One region of the Streptomyces sp. AM 2-1-1 genome, then DNA from elsewhere that is predicted to be linked to it. Evidence: riboswitches for the same ligand, from Rfam matches in the RefSeq annotation. Region 1 holds a riboswitch; the other holds the start of a gene.

Region 1 (5,818 bases):
TACTCGTCCGTGGTGACGCGGGACGGATCGCCCCTTGGAGCGGGAGTCTTCATCCCCGCCGTGATCTGTTGCCAGACTTGACGGCGAATGGATGCCTAACCGTGATCCGAGGTGGTCGATCCGTTATCCGGACGCCGGTGAACGACCCCCGGACGCAACATAATTGAAAAGAAAATGGGTACGGATGCGCAACAACACCGCTTCGGCTGCCACGAGTGGGCAGAGCGGGACATGGCGCGCATGAGGACGATGTACCCATCAAGCACCGCGTTCACCGTCCCGCGGCGGAACAGCACCGGAACCACACACAACCGCCGTTGACGGACAGGGCAAGGGCGCGTCCCGACGGGGCCAGGGACCGCAAGTGGCTGAAAAGCAGCAGGTCATGGTTCCCGTGCCGGGGGTGCGCGGGTCCACGGCGGGGCGGGGCACCGCCGCGCGGGCGGGGAGCCGCGGGGCGGGGGTGACCCGTCAGTAGGCGGGCGGGTAGCCGTAACCGGGGGCGCGGGAGGGCGGCGCGACGGGCTGCGCGTGCGCTTCCCGGTCGTAGAACGGACGGGAGTTGGCGCGGAGCCACATCGCGACCGGGTCGTAGTCGTCGGACATCGCGACCGTGGAGACGGGGAGCCCGTCCGGGACGGCGCCGATCGTCTGGCCCATCATCGCGCGCGCCGACTCCACCGCCGTCCGCCCGGTGTCGTAGAGGTCGAGTCCGATGGCGAGGTACGGGGCCCCGAGCGCCGGCCGCACCCAGGCGCGGCGCAGCGAACGGACGGCCGGGGTGCGGTGGGCGTTCTGCGACAGCAGCGCGTAGAACTGCGGGATGTCGACGGCCGGTTCGGAGAGGGTGAGCGGGCCGGCGGGGAGCCGGTCGAGGCCGGTGGCGATCCGGCGCAGATCGAGCCAGGGGATGCCGACGCCGCCCCCGGGGGTGTGCGGATTGAGCCAGATGCCCCAATGGTCGGGGAAGAGGGAACGGGCGATCTCCCGGCCGGTGATCACCTCGTGCGCACGGTTCCAGCCACTGGCCGCGAGCTCCTGGGCGGAGGTCACGCAGGGGGCGTAACCGAGGCCGCCGACCTCGATGTTGCCGTACTGGGCGTCCGGGGAGCCGGCCGTGCCGTGCCAGAGCAGCATCCAGACCTGGCCGTCCGAGAGGGCCCTGAGCAGCTCCTCGTACGCGTCGAAGCGCCCGGGGGTCACCTGGCGCAGCATGTGCTCGACCTGCCCGGCCGCCGCCGTGCCTGACGCACTCACCCTGGGTCCCGCCCCTCGTCGATCCATCGTGTCGCGCGGTCGCCCCCGGGCCCGCGGGAGCGACCTCGCCATCAAACCAGCTTATGCGCCCTCACTGACACCGACTTGACGTCACCGTGCGACATGCCGGGCGCGGCGGGCCGCGGTGCGGGGCGCGGCCGGCCGTGCGCCCCGGGTCAGTCGGCGTCCTGCTGGAAGAAGGGCCGGACCTTCTCCACCATCCAGTCGGCGACGGGGTCCTGGGCCGCGTCGAGCAGGACGAGGTTGACCGGCCACGCCACCCCCACGTGGCCGAGCGCGCGGCCCAGCGCGTCCATCGGCACGCTCTGCGCGGCCTCCTCCCAGGCCGCGCCCCGGACCCCGGTGACACCGACGAAGAGGACGGGGTCGCCCCCCTCGATGCTGGCCAGGGCCCGTCGGGCCGTGGCGACCGCCCCGGTCCGCCGGAACTCCGCCGACACGGCGGCGAGGAAGTCGACCGGCTCCTCCTTCCAGTCCGGCTCCCACAGCCGCACCCGGCCACCGCCGGCGGGCCCGTCCAGCGGGGTCCGCCCGGCGCGGCAGAGCTCGGCGACGGCGGCGGGGGGCAGCGGCAGGCCGACCGCGCCGCCGGGGTTCACCGCGATGCCCACCTGCGGGGGGAGTCCGCGTGCGAACTCCCGGGCGGGGGCGACGGCGAAGGAGAGGTGGGTGCCGACGCAACCGAGGAACTGCGCCTCGGAGCTGAAGACGGGGACGAACGCGGCTCCGTCGAGTTCGATCGTCGGCAGGTCGAGGTCGGCGTCCGCGGGGCTGCCGCCGCCCGGCAGCGGAATCCAGAGCTGGCTGCGGCCGAGCACCTCGACCAGCCGGCCACCCGCCTCGGGGACGCCCAGCGAGGCGCTGAGCACTTCTTCGAACTCGTTCGCCGGCCACCCCTGGAGCGGGTGGGGCTGCGTCGGTGCCGGGATGTCCACTGCCTCTGCGTCCTCTGGTCGACCGGGGTCCTGCGGCAGAAACCCTAACCGGCGCGGGGCCCCGGCGTCCCGGTCACGCTGCCGTCCCCGGCGCTCTCCCGCATTCCGGGCACCCCGGCCGCCACCTCCCCCACGCCCGCCTCCACCACCGGCACCCCGGCAACCGGCGCGTCGACGGCCACCGGGAAGGCGATGGACCGCAGCGCCGCGGCCGCCCGGCGGTCCAGCAGCACTGCGGCGGCGCAGCCCGGCGGCAGCCGGCCGTCCTCCGCGTCGCGCAGCAGCCGGGCGATCGCGCGCCGGTGCCGGGCGAAGGCGTACCCGGAGACGCCGCGGCCCCGTTCGCGCTGGCCCTCCCTGGCCGTCTCGGGCGTCACGTCGAGGAGCACCAGATGGAGGGTGCGGCCCCGGCGCACGGCGTGGCGCGCCAGGCGTCGGCGCACCCAGGCCTGCGTACCGCAGTCGTGCACGACGACCGCCTCGCCGGACCGGAGCGCGCGGAAGAGCCCGTAGTAGTGGGAGACCCGGACCAGGGGACGGTAGAGGGCGTACGGAAGTAAGCGGGGCAGGAGCGCCGCGAAGCGGTCCCGGCTGTCCTGGGAGTCGATGGCGCGGGCGGTCACCGTGCGCCGGATCAGCGTGGATTTCCCGCTGCCGGGCAGCCCGGAGACCACGACGACGTCACCGGGGGAGAATTCCAGTCGGCGCGCCCCGTCCCCCGTCCCGCCCCGCAGGTCCCGCACGGCCGACGGCCCGCCCTTCACGGCGGGCGCCGCCCACCGCGCCGGGACCGCCCGCCGCACCACCCCCGCGTACGGTCGCCACGACATCGGCACTCCCCCTGTCGAGTCACCCACACCTGATCACAAAGTGTAAAGAAAAGGTAATGCGGAGCAACCGCCCGGAGCGGGAGGCCGGGCAGGGGTACTGCAGGGGTACCGGGCACCGCAGCCGTCCGCCCTGCGTGCGATGATGGGCCCGCAACTGCATACCGGCCGTTTGAATCCACGCGGGAGAGCTCCGGCCACCGTGTGTGCCGGGCGCCGAAGGAGCAAGTTCCTCCCTTGAATCTCTCAGGCCCCGTACCGCGTGGATGAGGCAGATCTGAAAAGCGAGCCGGTCTCCGGCTCCACCCAAGGTGCAAGCCGACCCGTCAGGGGCCTTTCGGCGAACCTCTCAGGTTCCGATGACAGATGGGGAGGGACCGTCCTCGTCGTCATGCCCTTCGCCCTGGGAGCCACACCCTATGAGCACTCTCCCCCGTACGACCGCCCTCGATGCGCTGCATCGTTCCCTGGGCGCGACCATGACCGACTTCGCGGGGTGGGACATGCCCCTGCGCTACGCCAGTGAACGGGACGAGCACCACGCGGTCCGCACCCGCGCCGGGCTCTTCGACCTCTCCCACATGGGCGAGATCACCGTCACCGGACCCGGCGCGGTCGGTTTCCTCGACCACGCGCTGGTCGGCAACATCGGTACCGTCGGCGTCGGCCGGGCCCGCTACACGATGATCGTCCGTGAGGACGGCGGCATCCTGGACGACCTGATCGTCTACCGCCTGGCGGAGACCGAGTACCTCGTGGTCGCCAACGCCGGCAACGCCCAGCGGGTCCTGGACACGCTGACCGAGCGCGTCGGCGGCTTCGACGCCGAGGTGCGCGACGACCGCGACGCGTACGCGCTGATCGCCGTCCAGGGCCCCGAGTCCCCCGCCGTCCTCAAGGCAGTCACCGACGCCGACCTGGACGGGCTGAAGTACTACGCGGGCCTGCCGGGCACGGTCGCCGGCGTCCCCGCGCTCATCGCCCGCACCGGCTACACCGGCGAGGACGGCTTCGAACTCTTCGTCGCGCCCGAGCACGCCGAGCAGCTCTGGCAGGCCCTCACCGAGGCCGGCGCCCCGCACGGCCTGATCCCCTGCGGGCTGTCCTGCCGCGACACGCTGCGCCTGGAGGCGGGCATGCCGCTGTACGGGCACGAGCTGACGACCGCGCTGACCCCGTTCGACGCGGGTCTCGGCCGGGTCGTGAAGTTCGAGAAGGAGGGCGACTTCGTGGGCCGGGAGGCCCTCGCCGCGGCCGCCGAGCGTGCCGCGACCGCCCCGCCCCGCACGCTCGTCGGCCTGGTCGCCGAGGGTCGTCGGGTGCCGCGCGCCGGGTACCCCGTCGTCGCGGACGGCAAGGTGATCGGCGAGGTCACCTCCGGCGCCCCGTCGCCGACGCTGGGCAAGCCGATCGCCATGGCGTACGTGGACGCCGCCTTCGCCGCGCCCGGCACCGAGGGTGTCGGCGTGGACGTCCGGGGCACACACGAGCCGTACGCGGTCGTGGCCCTGCCGTTCTACAAGCGCCGGAAGTAGGCCTGGTGGGGCCAGCGCGCCCCCGCCCGGCCGGCCGGACGTGACGCAGTCGCGTCTCACCCCGTAAGACCCCGTACACCAGCACCCATCCACGTACAGGAGAATTCAGGTCATGAGCAACCCCCAGCAGCTGCGGTACAGCAAGGAGCACGAGTGGCTGTCGGCCGTCGAGGACGGCGAGGCCACCGTGGGCATCACCGAGCACGCGGCCAACGCACTCGGCGACGTCGTCTTCGTCCAGCTCCCGGAGGTCGGTGACACGGTGACCGCGGGTGAGACCTGCGGCGAGCTGGAGTCGACCAAGTCGGTCAGCGACCTGTACTCGCCGGTCACCGGCGAGGTCACCGCGGCGAACCAGGACGTGGTGGACGACCCGTCCCTGGTCAACTCCGCCCCCTTCGAGGGCGGCTGGCTGTTCAAGGTACGCATCGCGGGGGAGCCGGGGGATCTGCTCACCGCCGACGAATACACCGAGTTCTCCGGCAACTGAGACCCAAGGGACCGCCTGATGTCGCTTCTCAACTCCTCCCTCCACGAGCTGGACCCGGACGTCGCCGCCGCTGTCGACGCCGAGCTCCACCGCCAGCAGTCCACCCTCGAGATGATCGCCTCGGAGAACTTCGCTCCGGTCGCCGTCATGGAGGCGCAGGGCTCCGTCCTCACCAACAAGTACGCCGAGGGCTACCCGGGCCGCCGCTACTACGGTGGCTGCGAGCACGTCGACGTCGTCGAGCAGATCGCGATCGACCGCATCAAGGCGCTCTTCGGCGCCGAGGCCGCGAACGTCCAGCCGCACTCCGGTGCGCAGGCCAACGCCGCCGCGATGTTCGCGCTGCTCAAGCCGGGCGACACGATCATGGGCCTGAACCTGGCCCACGGTGGTCACCTGACCCACGGCATGAAGATCAACTTCTCCGGCAAGCTCTACAACGTCGTCCCATACCACGTCGACGAGACCGGCGTCGTGGACATGGACGAGGTGGAGCGCCTCGCCAAGGAGTCCCAGCCGAAGCTGATCGTGGCCGGCTGGTCCGCCTACCCGCGCCAGCTGGACTTCGCCGCCTTCCGCCGCATCGCGGACCAGGTCGGCGCGTACCTGATGGTCGACATGGCGCACTTCGCGGGTCTGGTCGCCGCGGGTCTGCACCCGAGCCCGGTGCCGCACGCCCACGTCGTCACCACCACCACGCACAAGACCCTCGGTGGTCCGCGCGGTGGCGTGATCCTCTCCACCCAGGAACTC
Region 2 (5,818 bases), 4.3 Mb from region 1:
CCTCCGGCACGGTCGCGCCCAACGACATACTCGTCCCCCTCGCGCCCGCTCCGACGGGAATCGCCGCCCACCGTCCCTACCGTGCGGCGGACCTGCTCCCCGTCCTCTCCCTGCGCATGGCCCCCCGTACGGGGCCCCTCGTCGGTTCGGCCTGACCCCGCACGCACCCGCCGGACCGCCCGGGGCGTCCGGCGGGTCGCGGTTCCACCGGTGGACGGACCGCCTCCGCGGCGCCCGCGGGACACGCCCCGGTCCAGCCGCGGTCGTGCGCCGGTCGCCGACCGGCTCGACCGGGGGCGCGGCCTCACGCACGGCCGGCCCGCGCCGGGCGCGCGTTTTCGCACGCCCGCGCGCCCGGCGCACACCCTGACGACGAGTCCTCATGGCCCTTTGGGACTATCCCGGACCACCCGAAAAGGCGGGTGCGGCCCGGCGGACCGTCCGGGCGGGTGGAGCGGGAAACCAGCTGAGGCGAAATCCCTGCGGAACGGGGCGTGTGGCGCAACACTGAGACCGACCGGCCCTTGTGAAAGCGTCGTTCCGTACGCGCCCGCACCCCGCGTCCACCACTCGACACAGCGAAAGAACCTTCCATGTGCCAGCATCAGCCCCCCTGCCCCACCGCCGACTCAGCCGCCCGGGAGGCCGCCCGGCTCGTGGCGCACCACCCCGAGCAGGGCTGGAGCCTCCTCTGCAACGGCGTCCTGCTCTTCGAGGACACCGGCGAACTGCTCCCGGACGGACAGATCATCGCCCCGCACCGCCCCCTGGTCGCCGGCCGTGTGGTGAAGGCCGCCTGAGCGCGGCGGTACGAAGCAGGGGCCGGCCCGGAGAGATCTCTCCGAACCGGCCCCGACGCATGTCCGGGTGTCCACGTGTCGCGGTCGACCGGACACGCCGGCCCCCGTGCGCCCGTCAGTGGTCGTAGGCGTCCAGCGGCGGGCAGGAGCAGACCAGGTTGCGGTCACCGAAGGCGCCGTCGATACGGCGCACCGGCGGCCAGTACTTGTCGGCGGCCGAGACGCCGGCCGGGAAGACGGCCACGGCGCGGCTGTAGGAGTGGTTCCACTCCCCGCCCAGCGCGTTGGCGGTGTGCGGGGCGTTGGCCAGCGGGTTGTCGTCCGCGCTCCACTCCCCCGACGCGACCTTCTCGATCTCGCCGCGGATCGCGATCATCGCGTCGCAGAACCGGTCGATCTCGGCGAGGTCCTCGCTCTCGGTCGGCTCGATCATCAGTGTGCCGGCGACCGGGAAGGACATGGTCGGCGAGTGGAAGCCGTAGTCGATCAGCCGCTTGGCGACGTCGTCGATGCTGACGCCCGTCTCCTTCGAGATCGACCGCAGGTCGACGATGCACTCGTGCGCGACCAGGCCCGCCGGGCCGGTGTACAGGATCGGGAAGTGCGGCTCCAGCCGCTTGGCGATGTAGTTCGCGGCGAGCACGGCGACCTGGGTGGCGCGCTTCAGGCCCTCCCCGCCCATCAGCCGGACGTACGCCCAGGAGATCGGCAGGATGCTGGCCGAGCCCCAGGGGGCGGCGGAGATCGGGCCGACGCCCGTCTCCGGACCGGCGGCGGGCTGGAGCGGGTGGTTGGGCAGGTACGGCGCGAGGTGCGCGCGCACGCCGACCGGGCCGACGCCGGGGCCGCCACCGCCGTGCGGGATGCAGAAGGTCTTGTGCAGGTTCAGGTGCGAGACGTCGCCGCCGAACTTGCCGGGCCGGGCAAGGCCGACCAGCGCGTTGAGGTTGGCTCCGTCGACGTACACCTGGCCGCCGGCGTCGTGCACCTCGCCGCAGATGTCGGCGACGTGCTCCTCGAAGACACCGTGCGTGGAGGGGTAGGTGATCATGAGCACGGCGAGCTCGTCGCGGTGCTTCTCGATCTTGGCGCGCAGGTCGTCGATGTCGACCTCGCCGTCGTCGGCGGTCTTCACCACGACGACCTTCATTCCGGCCATCACGGCGCTCGCCGCGTTGGTGCCGTGCGCGGAGGACGGGATGAGGCAGACGGTGCGCTGCTCGTCGCCGTTGGCACGGTGGTACGCGCGTACGGCCAGCAGACCGGCGAACTCGCCCTGCGAACCGGCGTTGGGCTGGATCGACACCGCGTCGTAGCCGGTGACCTCGGCGAGGCGCTCCTCCAGCTCACGGATGAGGGTGAGGTAGCCCTGGGCCTGCTCGGCGGGCGCGAAGGGGTGCAGCGAGCCGAACTCGGGCCAGGTGATCGGCTCCATCTCGGTGGTCGCGTTCAGCTTCATGGTGCAGGAGCCGAGCGGGATCATGCCGCGGTCGAGTGCGTAGTCGCGGTCGGCGAGCCGGCGCAGGTACCGCAGCATCGCCGTCTCCGAGCGGTGCTGGTGGAAGACCGGGTGGGTGAGGAAGTCGTCGGTGCGCAGCAGCGGCTCGGGGAGCGTGTCGGCGGCCGTGCCGTCGAGCACGTCTACGTCGCCCTGCGCGCCGAAGGCGGCCCAGACGGACGCCAGCTGGGCGCGGGTGGTCGTCTCGTCGCACGCGACGGAGACCCGGTCGGCGTCGACGAGGCGGAGGTTGACCCCGCGCTCGCGGGCGTCGGCGACGACCGCGGCGGCCCTGCCGGGGACGCGCACGGTCAGCGTGTCGAAGAAGGAGTCGTGCACCACGTCTCCTCCGGCGGCCCGCAGCCCCTCGGCGAGGATCACCGCGTAGCGGTGGGTGCGCCGGGCGATCGTCCGCAGGCCGTCGGCGCCGTGGTAGACGGCGTACATCCCGGCCATCACGGCGAGCAGGACCTGGGCGGTGCAGATGTTGCTGGTGGCCTTCTCGCGGCGGATGTGCTGCTCGCGGGTCTGGAGGGCCAGTCGGTACGCCTTGTCGCCGTCCGCGTCCACCGAGACGCCGACCAGGCGGCCGGGGAGCGAGCGGGCGAACTTCTCCCGTACGGCCATGAAGCCGGCGTGCGGCCCGCCGAAGCCCATGGGAACGCCGAAGCGCTGGGTGGTGCCGACCGCGATGTCGGCGCCGAGGTCGCCCGGGGAGGTGAGCAGGGTGAGGGCCAGCAGGTCGGCGGCGACGGTGACGACCGCGCCGAGCTCGTGGGCGCGCTCGATCACCGGGGCGAGGTCGCGTACGGCCCCGGAGGCGCCCGGGTACTGGAGCAGGACGCCGAAGACACCGCGCTCGGCGATCCCGGCCGGGATCCCGTCGGTGAGGTCGGCGACGACCACCTCCACGCCGGTCGGCTCGGCGCGGGTCTCGATCACCGCGACGGTCTGCGGGAGGGTGTCGGCGTCCACGAGGAAGACGCCGTCCTTGACCTTGCCGACCCGCCGCGCCAGCGCCATGGCCTCGGCCGCGGCGGTGCCCTCGTCGAGCAGTGAGGCGCCGGAGGTGGGCAGCCCGGTAAGCTCGGCGACCATGGTCTGGAAGTTCAGCAGGGCTTCCAGCCGGCCCTGCGAGATTTCCGGCTGGTAGGGCGTGTACGCCGTGTACCAGGCGGGGTTCTCCAGCACGTTGCGCAGGATGACCGGGGGCGTGAAGGTGCCGTAGTAGCCGAGCCCGATCATCGGGGCGACGACCTGGTTGCGGTCCGCGAGCGTCCGCAACTCGGCCAGTACCTCCGCCTCGGTGCGCGCCGCCGGAAGGTCGAGCGCCTCGGCGCTCTTGATCACGTCGGGCACCGCCGCAGCGGTGAGCTCGTCGAGCGAGCCGTAGCCGACCTGCGCGAGCATCTTCGCCCGGGCCTCGCCGTCCGGCCCGATGTGGCGCTGTTCGAAGGGAATGCCCTGTTCCAGCTGGGAAAGCGGGGTGCGGCGGGGGGTCATGGTGGAGGCCTCCTGGTCTGCACGACCTGCGAGGGGCACCGCGGCGCGGCTGCCCGAACGGCCTCCCCCTCTGTCATCTCGACCTGAGAGCTTCACCGGTACGCCTCGCGGAGCACCGGCTTTCACCGTCGGTGAGGGTGGGCCGCACCGGGCACGTGCCGGGTGGGACCGCCCTGCTTTCCAGAGTGACCTCGTCCGTGCGGTACGGGGGCCTGAGAGATTCCGGGGAGGATTTGCTCCTTCGGCGCCTCCGGATTCCGCACCGGAGGCTCTCCCGCACGGGGTCGGCAGCCATGTGCCAGCTTACCAGCGGGGTTCTCCGCCGCTTCTTCGAGTGGCCGATATCCGGAATCTGCACTTCTGTAGTGGCTGTGGAGTGATTGTGTCCATCCCCAGTTGCCGTGACCAGCGGGAGGCACCGTGCAGACCGACATCGATCCGCGCAGCCTGATCGGCCGCAAGGCATTCGACCGCGAGGGCGTCAAGATCGGCACGGTGGACGAGGTCTACCTCGACGACGCCACCGGGGTCCCCGAGTGGGCCGCCGTCCGCACCGGGCTCTTCAGCAGGGACGCCTTCGTCCCGCTGGAACCGAGCGAGTTCACCGGCGACACCCTGCGCGTCCCCTTCGACCGCGCGCTGATCCGCGACGCGCCCGACTTCGGCGTCGGCCGGCATCTCTCTCCCGAGCAGGAACTCCAGCTGTACCGGCATTACGGACTCGACTCCTCCTCCGTGACCGATCCGGGCCCGGACAGGGACTTCGGCAGGCTGGCCGGCCAGGAGGAGTAGTCCACCGGCCCGGCCACCAGCGGCAGCGGATCGGCCGGGTGCAGGTCGGGGTCGTCCACCCGGAACGTGCGCACCCGGCCGGGCGGGTCCCCCGGGCGCTCGAACCGCACGGTGACCCGGCCGACGCCGCTGCCCTGCACCCAGCCGTGTCCGTACGTCCCGTGCCGGACGTCGTGCCCCGCGGGCCAGCGTCGCGCGGCCCGCTCGGCGGCCTCGTCGGCACGCGCGTCCGGGGACGGGGCGGCGGGGCGGTCCGCACCCTCCACGGGCTCCTCCAGCGGCTCCCGGGGACCGGTCCCGGCCGACCCGGCGGCTTCCGCCACAGGGGCGGCCTCCGTGCCGGGGAGCGTCCCGGACACCGGCAGGGCCGCCCGTTCGGCCTCGGCCTCGGCGGCCTGTGCGAAGAGGTCCTCCTGCGTGTAGTCGGCCAGGCCCGTGACGCCGACCCCCAGCAGCCGGACGCCACCGGTGGTGTCCACCCCCTCCAGGAGGCGTGCGGCGGCCACACGGACGACCCCGGGGTCGTCCGTGGGCCCGCGGAGCGTCTCGGAGCGGGTCAGGGTGGAGAAGTCGTACCTGCGTACCTTCAGCACCACGGTGCGTCCGGACCGTCCGGCCTTCCGCAGCCGTTCGACGCACCGGTTGGCCAGCCGCTCGACCTCGGCCCGCACCCGGTCCCGGTCGTGGAGGTCCACCTCGAAGGTGTCCTCGACGGAGACGGACTTGGCGTCGCGTTCGGCGACCACGGGCCGGTCGTCCCGGCCGAGCGCCATCCGGTACAGCGAGGCACCGTGGGCTCTGCCCACCAGCCGTACCAGCTCGTCCTCCCCCGCCTCGACGAGATCGCTCACCGTGCTCATCCCGGCCCTGCGGAGGTGGTCCCCCGTCGCCGGCCCCACCCCGGGCAGGGTGCGTACGGACATGGGTGCCAGCAGCTCCCGCTCGGTGCCCGGCTCGATGAGCACCAGTCCGTCCGGCTTCGCCTCCTCGGAGGCGATCTTCGCCAGCATCTTGGAGCCGGCGAGCCCCACGGACCCGCGCAGCCCCGTGACGGTCGAGATCGCCTCCCGCAGCCGCTCACCCGTGGCCCGGGCCGACGCGGAGTCGTCGGCGGTCCCCCCGGCTTCCAGGTCCACGAAGGCCTCGTCCAGACTGAGCGGTTCCACCAAGGGGGACAGCCCTCTCAGGAGCTCCATCACCTGCTCGCTGACGGCGCGGTACAGGG

Evidence for each region. A riboswitch is a leader RNA that binds a small molecule or an ion and turns the genes downstream of it on or off. The one in region 1 is predicted to bind glycine.
Region 2: it holds a riboswitch for glycine, as region 1 does, so the genes downstream of both, gcvP (aminomethyl-transferring glycine dehydrogenase) here and gcvT (glycine cleavage system aminomethyltransferase GcvT) in region 1, are expected to answer to the same signal.

Annotation. Positions count from the first base shown of each region.
Region 1 is NZ_CP119147.1:2,028,098-2,033,915, forward strand. It holds gene PZB77_RS08515 (enhanced serine sensitivity protein SseB C-terminal domain-containing protein) at 472-1,257, opposite strand; gene PZB77_RS08520 (enhanced serine sensitivity protein SseB) at 1,434-2,213, opposite strand; partial or broken gene PZB77_RS08525 (AAA family ATPase) at 2,399-3,043, opposite strand; glycine riboswitch at 3,214-3,311, shown strand; gene gcvT (glycine cleavage system aminomethyltransferase GcvT) at 3,460-4,575, shown strand; gene gcvH (glycine cleavage system protein GcvH) at 4,688-5,065, shown strand; gene glyA (serine hydroxymethyltransferase) at 5,084-5,818, shown strand, end outside.
Region 2 is NZ_CP119147.1:6,284,626-6,290,443, reverse strand. It holds gene PZB77_RS27430 (hypothetical protein) at 1-155, shown strand, start outside; gene PZB77_RS27425 (DUF5999 family protein) at 594-800, shown strand; gene gcvP (aminomethyl-transferring glycine dehydrogenase) at 916-3,801, opposite strand; glycine riboswitch at 3,992-4,088, opposite strand; gene PZB77_RS27415 (PRC-barrel domain-containing protein) at 4,222-4,593, shown strand; gene PZB77_RS27410 (DNA polymerase IV) at 4,515-5,818, opposite strand, start outside.